DNA from 2 places in the Micromonospora arida genome. Region 2 is predicted to be linked to the other one. Evidence: riboswitches for the same ligand, from Rfam matches in the RefSeq annotation. Region 2 holds a riboswitch; the other holds the start of a gene.
What was found. A riboswitch is a leader RNA that binds a small molecule or an ion and turns the genes downstream of it on or off. The one in region 2 is predicted to bind cyclic di-AMP.

Region 1 (7,885 bases), on a different contig from region 2:
GCCAGGTGATCGCCAACGGCGGCTTCGAGAGTGGCACCACGCCGTGGACCGCGTCCTCCGGGGTGATCACCAACTCCAGCAGCAAGCCGGCCCGGACCGGGTCGTACAAGGCGTGGCTCAACGGGTACGGCAGCACCCGCACCGAGACCCTGTCCCAGTCGGTGACCGTGCCGGCCGGGTGCGCCAGCTACACGCTGTCGTTCTGGACGCGCATCGACACCGCCGAGACGACCACGTCCACGGCGTACGACAAGCTGACCGTGCGGATGGGCTCGACCACGCTGGCGACGTACTCGAACCTCAACGCCTCCAGCAGTTACGTCCAGCGCACGCTCAACGTGGCCGCGTACGCCGGGCAGACGGTGACGCTGACGTTCACCGGCACCGAGGACTCCTCGCTGCAGACCAGCTTCGTGATCGACGACGTGACGCTGCAGGCGAGCTGACCGCGTACCCCGTCAGGCGGGCCGTCGCCGGTGTTCCCGGCGGCGGCCCGTCGCCGTCACGGGTCAGGGCAGTTGCGGGTAGAGCGCGCCCACCCCGCCGGCGAGCCCGGCCTGGACCTGCCGACTGATGTCGTCGGCGACGATCTCGTACGCGTCGGCCTCGATGCCGTCCACGCCGATGCGGGCGATCGACGCCGGGTCGGACTTGGGGCCGGTGACGTCGGCGGCCATGTCGGTGTCCAGGTAGCCGACGTGCAGGCCGGCGACCCGGACGCGCCGGTCGGCGAGTTGGACGCGCAGCACGTTGGTCATCGCCCACTCGGCGGACTTGGCGACGCTGTAGGCCGGGTGGATCGGGGAGCCGAACCAGGAGAGCACGGAGAGCACGTTGAGGACCGTTCCACCGCCGTTGCCGGCGATGACCGGCGCGAACGCCCGGATCGTCGACAGGGTGCCGATGTAGTGGGTCTCCAGCTCCAGCCGGATGAGGTCCAGGTCGCCGTCGAGGAGGTCGGTCCGGGTGTCGATGCCCGCGTTGTTGATCAGCAGGTTCACGCCGCCGGCCAGCTCGGCGGCGGCGGCCACCGAGGCGGGGTCGGTGATGTCGAGGCGGACCGGCGTCACGCCGGGTAGGTCGACGCTGTCGGGGTTGCGGGCGCCGGCGTAGACGGTGGCGCCCCGGGCGAGGAGTTCGGCGGCCAGGTGCCGGCCGAGGCCACGGTTGGCGCCGGTGACGAGGGCGGTGCTTCCAGCGATCTTCATGGCCGTCACGCTATCCGACCTGACTTCTGCCAAGCAAAGTCAGCTATGTCACGAGGGTGAGCCGACCGGATCGGGAATACGACCCGGATGCGGCCACAGCCGGACCGGTGACGACTCGTATCCTTTCCGCGAACCTCCGTGCGAGCCGAGATGGGAGACGGTGTGAGCAACCAGGCCGAAACGTTGGAATTCCAGGCCGAGGCGCGTCAGCTCCTCCAGTTGGTGGTCCACTCGATCTATTCGAACAAGGACGTCTTCCTGCGGGAACTCATCTCGAACGCGTCCGACGCACTGGACAAGCTCCGACTGGCCACCCTCGTCGACAAGGACCTCGTCGCCGACACCGACGACCTGCACGTCGCCTTGGAGATCGACCGCGACGCCCGCACCCTCACCGTGCGGGACAACGGCATCGGGATGACCCGCGACGAGGTCGTCCAGCTGATCGGCACGATCGCCAAGTCGGGCACCGCCGAGCTGCTGCGCCAACTGCGCGAGTCCGCCGACGCCCACGCCAAGCAGGACCTCATCGGCCAGTTCGGCGTCGGTTTCTACGCCGCGTTCATGGTCGCCGACCGGGTCACCCTGCTGACCCGCAAGGCCGGCGAGACCGGCGGCACCCGCTGGGAGTCCACCGGCGAGGGCACGTACTCGATCGAGGCGGTCGACGAGGCGCCGCAGGGCACCACGGTGACGCTGCACCTCAAGCCGGCCGACACCGAGGACAACCTGCACGACTACACCGCCGAGTGGACCGTCCGCGAGATCGTCAAGCGCTACTCCGACTTCATCGCCTGGCCGATTCGGATGAGCGTCGAACGCCCCGGCGCCGACGGTGAGGCCGCCACCCGCGAGGTGCAGACCCTCAACTCGATGAAGGCACTCTGGGCGCGGCCCCGAGACGAGGTCGACGCCGCCGAGTACAACGAGTTCTACAAGCACGTCAGCCACGACTGGGCCGACCCGCTCGAGGTCGTGCACATGAAGGGCGAGGGCACCTTCGAGTACGAGGCGCTGCTCTTCCTGCCCAGCCACGCCCCCCTGGACCTGTTCTCCCCGCAGGGCCGCCGTGGCGTCCAGCTCTACGTCAAGCGCGTCTTCATCATGGACGACTGCGAGGCGCTGGTCCCGACCTACCTGCGCTTCGTCAAGGGTGTGGTCGACGCGCACGACCTGTCGCTGAACATCTCCCGGGAGATCCTCCAGCAGGACCGGCAGATCCAGATCGTCCGCCGCCGCCTGGTCAAGAAGGTCCTCGCCACGGTCAAGGACCTCAAGGCCAACCACGCCGAGCGCTACCGCACCTTCTGGACCGAATTCGGCGCGGTGGTCAAGGAAGGGCTGATCGACGACACCGACAACCGGGACACCCTGCTGGACATCCTGTCGGTGGCCTCCACCAACGACCCGGCCGAGCCCACCGACCTGGCCGGCTACGTGTCGCGGATGAAGGACGGCCAGAGCGACATCTGGTACGCCACCGGCGAGTCCCGGGCCGCCATCGAGAACTCTCCGCACCTGGAGGCGTTCCGGGCCAAGGGGCACGAGGTGCTGCTCCTCACCGACCAGGTCGACGAGGTGTGGGTCGAGCGGGTCGGCACGTACGACGGTCGGCCACTGCGCTCGATCGCCAAGGGCGAGATCGACCTGGACACCGACGAGGAGAAGCAGCAGGCCGAGGCCGAGCGCGAGCAGCAGCGACAGGAGTTCGCCGGGCTGCTCGACTGGCTGGGGACCACCCTCACCGACAGCGTCCGGGAGGTTCGCCTCTCGTCCCGGCTCACCACCTCACCGGCCTGCGTCGTCGGCGACGCCCACGACCTCACCCCGACCTTGGAGAAGATGTACCGAGCGATGGGGCACGAGATCCCCACGACCAAGCGGATCCTGGAGATCAACCCCGGTCACCCGCTGGTGTCGGGGCTGCGCAAGGCCCACGAGCAGGGCAGCGACACCGCCGCCCTGACCGAGACCGCCGAGCTGCTCTACGGCCTGGCGGTGCTCGCCGAGGGCGGTGAGCTGACCGACCCGGCCCGCTTCACCCGGACGCTCGCCGACCGGCTGGCCCGCACGCTGTAGCCGTAGGGGGATCGCTCGCCCGCAGCTAACGTGACGCGTCCCGCACGAGAGGGTGGAGTCCGTCGGTGCTCAGGATGGTGCTGCGTACGTCAGCTGCTGTGGTGGCCGTCTGTACGGTGACCGCGTGCGGTACCTCACCGGCTCGTACAGCGGACCGGTCAGCGGGCGAAGCGATCCCCTCCGCGGCGCAGGCGACGGGCTCGGCCACAGCCACGAAGCCGCCCAACCCAGCAGTTCCGGCGACGGGCGGGCCGGGCTACTCCGCGGCGTTGTCCGCACGCCTGGTCGCCACGGACTCGGTGCCGCCAGGATTCACTGTGAAGATTGCGACAGTCATGTCGCCTGATTCTGGGGAGCAACGCTCAGACGCCTGCTCGGGCAGCATGACCCCGCTGTTGTCAGCGAGGCGGCTGACCGGGACTCCGTCAGCGATGGCCGCGGCCACCCTCAGCTATGACGCGGGCCCGGATGACCTGTGGGTGGGGACCGAAGTCCTCAGGACATACGCCGATGACGGTGCACGACGAGCAATGGCCGACCTGCGAACCTTGATCGGCCGTTGTCCCACCGTCGCGTCGTCCAGCCAGGGCGGCAGCCGTCGCTTCGCAGTGGCACCAGGGCCGCGGTTGGGAGATGACAGTCTTCGCGTCAGGTGCAGCGCGACGTACGGTGCTGACACGCTGGAATGCGACAGCGTCCTCGTCCGGATCGGAACCACTCTGGTGGTCATTCAGGAGGAGGGCAACAAACCCGGTGGTGACAGATTCCTGGACCAGCTCGCCGAAGCTGCGCTCCGCAGATATCAGGCGACCGCCTGAATCGAACTGTCAGGCCGGGCTGTGGCCGTGTTCGCCACGCCTGCTGTGCCGACCTGATCGGAAACGGTCCACGATGGTTACTGCACAGACGTCGATCGCCCGCAACCGCTGCGGGACCCGCCCCGCGTGCCCCGGTGAAGAAGTTCACAGGGGGTGGGCGACCGTCACCGACCGTGCCTAACGTCGGTCGGGTTCGCCATTGCGGACACCACGGCCGGCAACGCCAAATCCTGCCCCCGGTCGTCGGAACCCAGTCACCCGGGCAGGAGCGGGGGACCCACACGTTCCTCGGTGCATGTCACCTCGGGGTGAAGCCGCCACCGCGCGGCCGGGCTCCTCGGCCCGAACCCGACAGCTCACCTCGCCGGCGTGGAGGAAGCTCACATGACGTCTGTCTACACCCCCCGTCATCGACGGGTCACCACCCGCCGCCTCGCCGTCGGCACCCTTGCCGTTGGCGCGGTCACCGGCGCCGTCGCCCTCTTCGGGCCGGCCGCCCCGGCGCAGGCCGCCGTCAACTGGGACGCGATCGCCAAGTGCGAGTCCGGCGGCAACTGGAAGATCAACACTGGTAACGGGTACTACGGCGGGCTTCAGTTCTCGCAGAGCACCTGGGCCGGTTACGGCGGCAAGAAGTACGCCGCCCGCGCCGACCTGGCCAGCCGCGGCGAGCAGATCGCCATTGCCGAGAAGGTGCTCGACGGACAGGGCATCGGCGCGTGGCCGACCTGCGGCAAGAAGGGTGGCTCCGCGACCAAGCCCACCGCGAAGCCGTCGACCAGATCCACCGAGAAGTCGACGACGTCGACCGCGAAGCCCACCAAGCCGCAGGAGCGGTCGTCGCGTGGCGAGCAGCCGGCGACCCGTGACCACCAGCGCACCGCGCCGGTGGCGGGCGGCCAGACGTACCTGGTCAAGTCGGGCGACACCCTGTCCGAGATCGCTGCCGACCAGCGGGTGGCCGGCGGCTGGCAGGCCCTGTACGAGGACAACCGGCAGGTGGTCGGCGCAGACCCGGGTCTGATCTTTCCGGGTCAGCGGCTCAGCCTCTGACGGATGACACACGAACGCTCGGCCGGTGACCCGGCCGAGCGTTCGTGTGTGTCGTGCTGTCAGCCCGGGTGCCCGTACCTCGTGCGGGCCGCCGTCACGCCGCCGAGGCGGACGCCTTCGGCCCTCGATGCGACGCTGCCGGGCCGGCGTTCCAGCCCCAGCGGGAGGCTGGCACCGGGGACTCCCCGGGACGGCCCGCGCCCACGTCGTCACTGTCGTCGCCGTCGGTGGTCCTCCCGACCGAGTCGGGCGTGCTGCGGGACAGTCGCAGCGACTGCTCGGCGCCGTTGCGGGCCGCGCACGGCCAGGACTGCCCGGCGCACTGGAGGTTGCGGCACTGGTCCTCGTCGTCCGGCTCGTGTGCGCTCAGCACGTCGATCGCCAACTGCCACAGCAGCGGGTCGGTCACGTCGTGCGGACGCTCGGCGGTGCGACTCGGTCGGTTGCTGGTGTCGTCGGACATGGTGGGCCCCCCTCGTCAGGCTGTACCCCTCAAGGGTCACCCGTCAGCCGCCGGCTAAACCGCCGACCTGCTGTGATGTGTCTCTGATCGCAGCTCGGCCGTGGACGCCGCACGCTTATCGGTCAGTCCGGCAGAAGTGGCATCTCCACGCCCGGCTCCCGGCCGAGCAACACCGCCCGCGTGAGCGCCGCTGATCCGAACCGGTCGCGGACCGCGTCGACCGCAGCGTCCAGATGGGAGCCGGGGTCTGGCTGGAACGGCAGCTCAGGCTGGACCGGGTTGTCGTCGAGGTTGCCCACGGAGACACCGATCAGGGTGATGCCTCGGCGATCGATCTCGGGCAGCGCGGCCCGCAACAACGTCCGCGCGGCGGTGAGTAGCGCCGTCGTGTCGGCGGTCGCCTTACCCACCGTGTGCGAGCGGGTCGCCCGGGTGTAGTCGCCGAAGCGCAGCCGCAACACCACGGTGCGGCCCGACCGCCCGGCCGTCCGCATCCGCCGGCTGACCCGGTCGACCAGCCCGGCGAGGATGGCGTCCAGTTCCGTCGAGGCGTGCGGGCTGCGACTCAGCGCGTGCTGCGCGCCCATCGAACCGCGTCGCCGCCCCACCTGCACCGCCCGGGGGTCGCGATTGTGCGCCAGAGCGTGCAGGTGCCGGCCGGCACCCGCGCCGAGCAGCGACACCAGCGCCGCCTCACCGAGGCGGGCCACCTCCCCGACGGTACGGATCCTGCGTTCGCGCAGCTTGGCGGCCGTGACCGGGCCGACGCCCCAGAGCCGTTCCACCGGCAGCGGGTGCAGGAACGCCAGCTCGGCGTCCGGTGCGACCACCAGGAGGCCGTCCGGTTTCGCCACGCCGCTGGCCACCTTGGCCAGGAACTTCGTGCGGGCCACCCCCACCGTGATCGGCAGGTGGACCCGGTCGCGGACGTCCCGGCGCAGTCGTTCGGCGATCTCGGCCGGTGGCCCGACCAGCCGCCGCAGACCACCCACGTCGAGGAAGGCCTCGTCGATGGAGAGCCCCTCGACCAGCGGTGTGGTCTGCCGGAAGATCTCGAAGACCGCCCGGCTCGCCGCCGTGTACGCCGACATCCGCGGCGGCACGACGATCGCGTCCGGGCACAGCCTTCGCGCCTGCTGGCCGCCCATCGCGCTGCGGACGCCCCGCGCCTTCGCCTCGTAGCTGGCAGCGAGCACCACGCCGCCACCGACGATCACCGGCCGCCCACGCAGGCGCGGGTCGTCACGCTGCTCGACCGACGCGTAGAACGCGTCCAGGTCGGCGTGCAGGATGCTGGCGCCGTGCGACACGTACACATGTTCGCATGGCGTCCGGCGAATGCGGCAGTGAGCTGGGCGAACGCCGATCAGTCGAGGCAGAACTCGTTGCCCTCGGGGTCGGCCATGACGAGATGACCGGCGCCCAACGGGGGAGCGGGCTCGTGCCGACTGAGCCGCTTGGCACCACGCGAGACGAGCCGTTCGGCTTCGGCCTCCAGGGCCGCCATCCGCTCGTCACCCTCCAGTCCGGGGGCTGCGCGTACGTCGAGGTGGACGCGGTTCTTCACCTGCTTGTGCTCCGGCACCCGCTGAAAGAACAGCCGTGGTCGTGTGCCCTCGGGGTCGACCACCGCCGACGCGTCGTTGCGGCTCTCCGGCGGCACACCCATCGCCTCCAGCGCCTGGTCCCACGACTCGAAGTCTCCGGGTGGTGCCTGTACCTGGTAACCGAGCGCGTCGGCCCAGAACGTGGCCAACCGCGCCGGGTCGGCGCAGTCGAACGTGATCTGGACGTCGCGGGTCACGGCGGATCCCTGCTTCCTGTTCTGGTCGGTCATGATCCCAGCCTTTCGCGGATAGCGGACAGGGCTGTTCCGCTATCCGTGCAACGATCGACGGGTGACCGTCGAGGCGACGACCGAGCGGGTGCTGCGCCTGCTGGCGCTGCTGCAACGACGACTGTCCTGGACGGCCACCGAACTCGCCGCCGAGCTGGGGGTCACCGGCCGGTGCGTGCGCCGCGACGTGCAGCGTCTGCGGACGCTCGGCTACCCGGTGCGCGCGGTGTCGGGCGTCGGTGGCGGCTACCAACTCGGCGCGGGCACCCGGCTGCCGCCGTTGCTCCTCGACGACGAGGAGGCGATCGCCACGGCGGTGTCTCTGCGGCTCGCCTCCGGGGGCACGATTGCCGGGGCGAGCGAGGCGGCGCTGCGGGCACTCACGAAGCTCGACCAGGTGATGCCGTCGCGGCTGCGCGCCGAGGTA
Region 2 (6,842 bases):
CGTTCGACTGCTCAGGGCTGACCCAGTACGCCTACAAGGCGGCCGGGATCTACCTCACGCACCACACCGGTGACCAGTGGAACGAGGGCAAGGCCATCTCGCGAGGCGACGCCCGCCCCGGTGACCTGGTCTTCTTCTTCTCCGGCCTGAGTCATGTCGGCCTCTATCTGGGTAACAACCAGATGGTGCACGCGCCACGCGCCGGCAAACCGGTGCAGGTCTCCAGCATCACCACAATGCCCATCGCCGGGTTCCGCAGACCCGGCTGATCCGCCTCGCGCGACACGACGGTCCCCGGTCACCGACCGGGGGCCGTCGTGGTTCTCAGCGGGGTGCCCCCACCGGGGAGGGCAACAGCTGCACGTCGGCGAGGTCGACGTACATGATCCGGTGGCCGAACTGGATCTGCGCGTACCGGTTCTTGCCGCGAATCACCGTCCAGTCGCCGGGCGAGGAACCGTCGAACGTGCTGGCCCGGTAGTACTCGCCGGCCAGCACCGCGCCGACGGAGTACCGCTGCCCGGCGGCCAGCGTGTACTGGAGCGGCGAGATCGCCTGGTAGGGCACCCCGTCCGGGTACGCGGACTGCTCCGGGTACGCCCGTCCGTAGACCGGAATGGTGGCCTTTCCGGGCTTCGGCGTCGCCACGACGCCGACGGTCCAACTGGCGGTCGGCGCGGACGCCGGGTTGTGGAACCAGGCCCGCTGCCCGAGATACCAGATCGCCGTCCAGTCGCCCTGCCGTCCGGCCAGCGCGTACGTCTGCCCGGCGGACGCCCGGGCCCCGTGATCCGACACCGCCATCGTGTTCGGGCTGCCGTCCGGGCGGAGCGCGATGTCGTTGACCAGCGGCGCGTCCGCGGCCGGTGCGCTGCGCAGCACCACCGCCGAGGAGCCGCGCGGCGCGCAGGGCACGCCCACTGTGACGCAGCCGGTGAACGCCGGCTGGTTGGTGGTGTAGTCCGGGTCGATCCGGACCAGCCCGGTGGCCGGGGTGCCGGTGTCCAGTCGAGGTGCGTGCAGCAGGTCGAAGTAGTGCGTCCAGTCCCAGTACGGGCCCGGATCCCAGTGCATTCCCCGCACGGTCGAGGCGATGGTGCCGGGCACGTTGTCGTGGCCGATGATGTGCTGGCGGTCCAGCGGGATGCCCAGCCGCAGCGCCAGGTGCCGGACCAGCTTCGCCGAGGTCCGGTACATCGCCTCGGTGTACCAGGTGCCCTGCGCCGCGAAGCCCTCGTGTTCCAACCCGATCGACTTCGCGTTGACGTACCAGTTGCCGGCGTGCCAGCCGACGTCCTTGGTCTTCACGTGCTGGGCGATGTGCCCGTCGACCGAGCGCAGCGAGTAGTGCCAGCTCACGTAGGTCGGATCCTGGACGAGTTGCAGGGTCGTGGCCCAACTCGCCTCGGTGTCGTGGATGACGATGTACTCGATCTTCTGCCGCGCGGGCCGGTCGGAGAGGTCGTGGTTGCCGTAGTCCCCGTCGCCGAACGCCTCGTAGGGCGCCGGGATCCACTCGCAGGAGATGGTGCGTGGGCACTCCACCCCGTCCGGGCGGGCCAGGCGGCGCAGGCCCAACCGGTCCAACCAGGAACGCTCGGGCCGTACCACGCGGGCCGGCAGGGTGACACGCTGGCCGTCGTCGGTCACCCGGGCTTCGCCCGCGCCGATGGTGGTGAAGACCTCGTCGGCGAAGGCCGCCGCGGCGTCGGCGCTGTCCGCGCCCGAGTAGCGGGCCACCGCGCCGTACCAGGCCGCCGGGTCGGTGCCCGCGCCGACCGGCGCGCCCAGATCCCTCTGGTACGCGCTCAGCAGCGCGGCCCCACCCCGGATGTTGAGGCCCGCGTCGGTGCGCAGTGCCTCGGGGGTGGCGCCGGTCAGCGTGGCGGCGGCGTCCACGGTCTGCAACGCGGCGATGGACGGCGCGGGTGCCTCGACCGGCCGGGGCGTGGGCACCCGGGCGGAACGGGAGTCGTCGCCGCGTGGGTCCTCGGCGCCGGCGTCGTGGTGGCCGCGCCCGGGTAGGGCGGCCACGTGCCGCGCGTCGGTCAGGTGCATCGGGCCGTAGCCGCCACTGGTGCTCGGTGTGCCGGCGTTGGTGTCCCAACGGGACTCCAGGAAGGAGACGCCGAGCAGCACGACGGCCGGCACGCCGTACTCGGTGGCCGCTGCGGCGTACTGCTGCTGACGGTCGGTGGCGGGCGCGGCGGCGGCCGGGCCGCTGGAGAGCGGCACCGTGGTCGCGGCGGCGACCACGGTGGCGGCGAGCAGCGCGCGCCAGCCGGTCGACAGGGTTGGATGGTGCATCGAACCCCCTAGATTCTCGCGGAGTGAGGTCAGGTCACCATCGCGCCGTCCGGGAGCTCGCGTCAATACCTTTCCATCTATCGAAGCGTGCGGAAAGAATTCTTCACACACGGTCGGTGACCTCGCCCAATCCGTACGGAGTGTCACGGCCGCACGGGTTGCGGATCGGTAACAAGCGTCTCTACTCTGGTCATTCGTCGGCCCGACAGCAGCTCCGCCCAGCCCGGGCGGTAACGGACCGACACCGCCGAGTCGTTTCCGAGCGAACCGGGGACCCAGGTCCCTCGGGGTGAATCCGCAGCCACTGCGGTAGGGCGCCGACTTCCCGCCCGAACCCGTCAGCTAACCCGGTAGGCGGTCAGGAAGAAGGAGTACGGAACCCCGGTGGCACTCCATGCCCCGCGGCCGTCGTCCGAGCGGCCGGCATCAGCCGGCCCGGCCTCGATCGTGCCGCGCCCACGCTGGTCCCGCTTCACCACCGCACTCGCCGCGCTGGCCGGCATCGCCGTCGTCCTGACCGGCAGTGCCACGGCGGCGCACGCCGACCCGTCCGTCGCCGAGATCGAGCGCCAGATCGACGCCGACTGGAACAAGCTCGAACCGATCATCGAACGGCACAACGCCACCCGCACCGACCTCGCCGCAAAGCGGAAGCAGGCCGACGCGCTGGCCGCCCGGATCACTCCGCTGGAGCGCCAGGTCGACGCCGCGATGGACAAGGTCAGCGCCCTGGCCGTACGCGCCTACAAGGGTGAGAACGTCTCGACAGTCAACGCCGTGCTGGGCAGCCGGTCGCCCAGCGAGGTGGTCGGCCAGCTCGAAATGCTCGACCGCTTCGCGCACAACCAGCAGAAGGACGTACGCCAGGTGGCCGACCTGCGCGATCAGCTGGCCGCGCAGAAGGCGCCGCTGGACGAGATGGTGGCCCAGCTGACCCGCACCGAAGCTCAGCTGGCGGCGAAGAAGAAGCAGATCAACGAAGAGATCGACCGCCTGCAGAAGCTGCGCCTCAAGGTGTACGGCAGCGGCGGCGGCGGTCCGCTGCGCCCGGCACCCTGCCCGGGTAGCTACCCCGGCGGCGCCGCGGGCACCGCGGTCAAGTTCGCCTGCGCGCAGATCGGCAAGCCCTACGTCTGGGGTGCCGAGGGCCCGAACTCGTACGACTGCTCCGGTCTGATGCTGGCCGCCTGGGCGAAGGCCGGCGTGTCGCTGCCGCACAACGCCGCCGCGCAGAGCCGGGTCACCAAGAACGTCAGCAAGGGCGACCTGCGCCCCGGCGACCTGGTCTTCTACTACAGCGACATCCACCACGTCGGCATGTACGTCGGCGGCGGCTGGGTGGTGCACGCCTCGCAGGCCGGTCAACCGGTCAAGATGAAGAAGGTCGACGACGGCCCGATCCACAGCTACGGCCGTCCAGGCTGACCTTCCGATGACCGAGGGCCCGTCGCGATCCGTCGCGGCGGGCCCTCGTCGTCTCGGTCCTAACGGCTGAACCTCAGCGGGTGGGCCAGGTGCGCCAGTGCTGCCAGGCGCGGCTGGGTGTCGGCCCCCGCTGGCCCTGGTAGCGCGAGCCGTAGACCACCGAGCCGTACGGGTGCTCGGCCGGCGAGGAGAGCCGGAAGATGCAGAGCTGCCCGATCTTCATGCCCGGCCACAGGGTGATCGGCAGGTTCGCCACGTTCGAGAGTTCCAGTGTCACGTGACCGGAGAAGCCCGGGTCGATGAAGCCGGCGGTGGAGTGCGTGAGCAGCCCGAGCCGGCCCAGGGAGCTCTTGCCCTCCAGTCGGCCGGCGAGCTGGTCACCCAGCGAGATGACCTCCAGTGTCGAGGCGAGGACGAACTCCCCCGGGTGCAGCACGAACGGCTCGCCGTCGGGGACCTCGACCGCCGAGGTCAGGTCGTCCTGCTGCATGGCGGGATCGATGTGGGTGTAGAGGTGGTTGTTGAAAACCCGGAACAGCCGGTCGAGTCGGACGTCGATGCTGGACGGTTGGACCAGAGTGGGCTCGAACGGCTCCAGGCCCAGCGTGCCGGCCTTGATCTCGGAGACCAGGTCGCGGTCGGAGAGCAGCATCGGACCACCATAGCCGCGTTCCCGAAAGTGGCCGGATTCGGTGCCGGTGACCAGCGCGTCGAGGTCGCTACTCGTACATTTGTTCGATAGAATGCCCACATGGCTTCCTGGTCCGAATTCGCCGCCGACGAGCCCCGACTCGCCGACGGGATCCGCGTTCTCCTCCAGCAATACGGGCCGGGCTTCGGCTATCTGGCCACGGTCCGTGCCGACGGCGGGCCCCGCGTCCATCCGGTCTCTCCGGTCATCACCGCCGAGGGGCTGTTCTGCTTCATCATCGACTCGCCCAAGCGCCGCGACCTCGAACGTGACGGCCGTTACGCGCTGCACTCCTTCCCCGCGGAGGAGAGCGACGACGAGGCGTACGTGGCGGGGCACGCCCGTCCGGTGACCGATCCGGTCCTCGTGGCGCAGTTGGCGCACAGCGCCCGGGCCGAGCCGCAGGTCGACTGGCGGCTCTTCGAGTTCACCGTCGACGTGGCCATGCTCACCCGCCGCGAGCAGCACATCGCGGGCATTCCGGGCCTCGCGCCGGGTCGGCCGGCCGTTCGGGTCTGGCTCGACCCAAACGCCCCGTCGGCGGGGGCCATGCCCCTCGCCGTCCCGCAGGCGCGCCCGACCCGCCTCAGCCGTGACGTCCAGTGCACGGCCGCCTGACCACAACCGGAAGGTTCATCGGTGCCGGCTCCGTCGTAACGGGAGCCGGCACCGGCGTACGTACCGGCCCCGGTGCCGCGGTGATCAACTCGACTTCAGTGAAATCGCGGTGTCCCAACGCTCCGGATGCCCCGACTTCCAGAAAACCGAGTGGATCAACCTGGGGTCGACCCGGGTGGAGCGGTACGCGGACAGCTGCGGTCGGCGGGGGGACCTGGGTGCACGGCCTCGACGACTCGGGTACAGTGGTGCCGCTTGCGGGTGTAGTTCAATGGCAGAACATCAGCTTCCCAAGCTGACAGTGCGGGTTCGATTCCCGTCACCCGCTCCACTGCGAAGGCCCTGGCCAGGACGAGAGTCCCAGCCAGGGCCTTCGACGCTGTTGCGGCCAGCAGCGCTCGCGGCCGACAAGACCCTGAAGGCCCGCAACCCCGGCCGTTCCTGCGTTAACCTCGCTGACCTCCCAGAGCGTTCAAGTGGTGGGAGGTACACACACCATGCAACGACCTCGGGAACTGGCGCCACCGGAAGGCTTCGCCGAGTTCGTCGCGGCGCGCTCCGATGCGCTGCTGCGTTCGGCCTGGCTGCTTACCGGCGATGCCGGGCGAGCCGAGGACCTGTTGCAGACGGTTCTGGCGGACGTCTGGCGGCGCTGGGCCACGATCAGGAGTGCCGGGCATCCCGAGGCGTACCTGCGCCGAGCGCTGTTCACCACCTACGTCTCCTGGTGGCGGCGGCGCTGGCGCAGTGAGATTCCAAGCCAGCCGCCGGACGAGCCCGCACGTGGCGACGTGGCAGGTGAGTCCGTCGACCGGGACGCGGTACGCCGCGCGTTGGCCCGACTCAGCCGGCAGCAGCGGGCGATCGTGGTGCTCCGCTACGTCGAGGACCTGACGGTGCAGCGGACGGCGGAAGTGCTCGGCTGCTCGCACAACACGGTCAAGGTGCAGGCCTTCCGTGCCCTACGGATTCTGCGTACCGATCCGAATCTTGAGCTGTTTGCCGCCTGGAGGTCGCGAAGTGACGCGTGAAGATGAGGACATCAGGCTGCTGTTGACCAACGCCGTTCCCCCACTGACGCCGCCACCAGATCGGGTTGTCAAGGTGGCCCGGCGGGTCCGCCGGCACCGGCAGCGCCTGATCGGAAGCACCGCGCTAGCCGTGGCCCTGGCTGTCGGACTGGGCGTCGGAGGGGCGCGGATACTCACCGACGGCAACCGTGCCCCCTCGATGGCGGGCGATTCCGGCGGACAAGGGCAGTGGACGTCGTGCGTCGAGGCCGCACCGGAGATGGTCAGGCGCGGCTTCACGGTCCCGACCGAGGAGGCAGCCGCCCTGCCCCGCCTCGGCGATGACTTCATCCCCGCCGCGGCCGTCATCTGCGGGCTGGAACAACCCGTTGGCGAGGACGTGATGGTGACGGAACAGCGCAGCGACGACGGAGCCGCCCTCGCCGCCCTCGTCGCCGCGCTCCGTCTGCCCGACGCACCAGAGAATCCCGACTTTCCGTGCAGGGCGAATCTGGAGGGGGCACCCTGGCTGGCGCTCGTCGACGCGGAGGGCCGGTGGATACGGCCCGGCATACCACTCGCTTCCTGCCGCAACCATCTCCCGGACGGCTTTCGGACAGCGCTCTGGGCCCTGCCGCTGACCACCGTGGCAACCCGTCCGCTCACCGAGGTCGAGTCGTCCCCGAGTAGTGCGACGCCGCGCTGATCGAACTGATCGAGAAGACGCCGCGCTGATCGAACTGATCGACGAGCCGTGACCCTGTCGGGTGCGGCGTCCACGGAGATCCGGC

Region 1: linked by a shared signal. The riboswitch ahead of ACFYP0_RS16570 (transglycosylase family protein) and the one ahead of ACFYP0_RS32325 (C40 family peptidase) in region 2 are both predicted to bind cyclic di-AMP.

The regions. Positions count from the first base shown of each region.
Region 1 is NZ_JBIALC010000004.1:520,946-528,830, forward strand. It holds gene ACFYP0_RS16555 (M28 family peptidase) at 1-446, shown strand, start outside; gene ACFYP0_RS16560 (SDR family oxidoreductase) at 510-1,208, opposite strand; gene htpG (molecular chaperone HtpG) at 1,359-3,287, shown strand; cyclic di-AMP (ydaO/yuaA leader) riboswitch at 4,317-4,489, shown strand; gene ACFYP0_RS16570 (transglycosylase family protein) at 4,490-5,158, shown strand; gene ACFYP0_RS16575 (hypothetical protein) at 5,253-5,621, opposite strand; gene dinB (DNA polymerase IV) at 5,744-6,931, opposite strand; gene ACFYP0_RS16585 (VOC family protein) at 6,988-7,458, opposite strand; gene ACFYP0_RS16590 (helix-turn-helix transcriptional regulator) at 7,520-7,885, shown strand, end outside.
Region 2 is NZ_JBIALC010000019.1:70,050-76,891, forward strand. It holds gene ACFYP0_RS32315 (C40 family peptidase) at 1-269, shown strand, start outside; gene ACFYP0_RS32320 (N-acetylmuramoyl-L-alanine amidase) at 325-2,307, opposite strand; cyclic di-AMP (ydaO/yuaA leader) riboswitch at 2,543-2,678, shown strand; gene ACFYP0_RS32325 (C40 family peptidase) at 2,692-3,732, shown strand; gene dcd (dCTP deaminase) at 3,806-4,384, opposite strand; gene ACFYP0_RS32335 (pyridoxamine 5'-phosphate oxidase family protein) at 4,484-5,041, shown strand; tRNA gene ACFYP0_RS32340 (tRNA-Gly) at 5,299-5,372, shown strand; gene ACFYP0_RS32345 (SigE family RNA polymerase sigma factor) at 5,539-6,072, shown strand; gene ACFYP0_RS32350 (hypothetical protein) at 6,062-6,757, shown strand.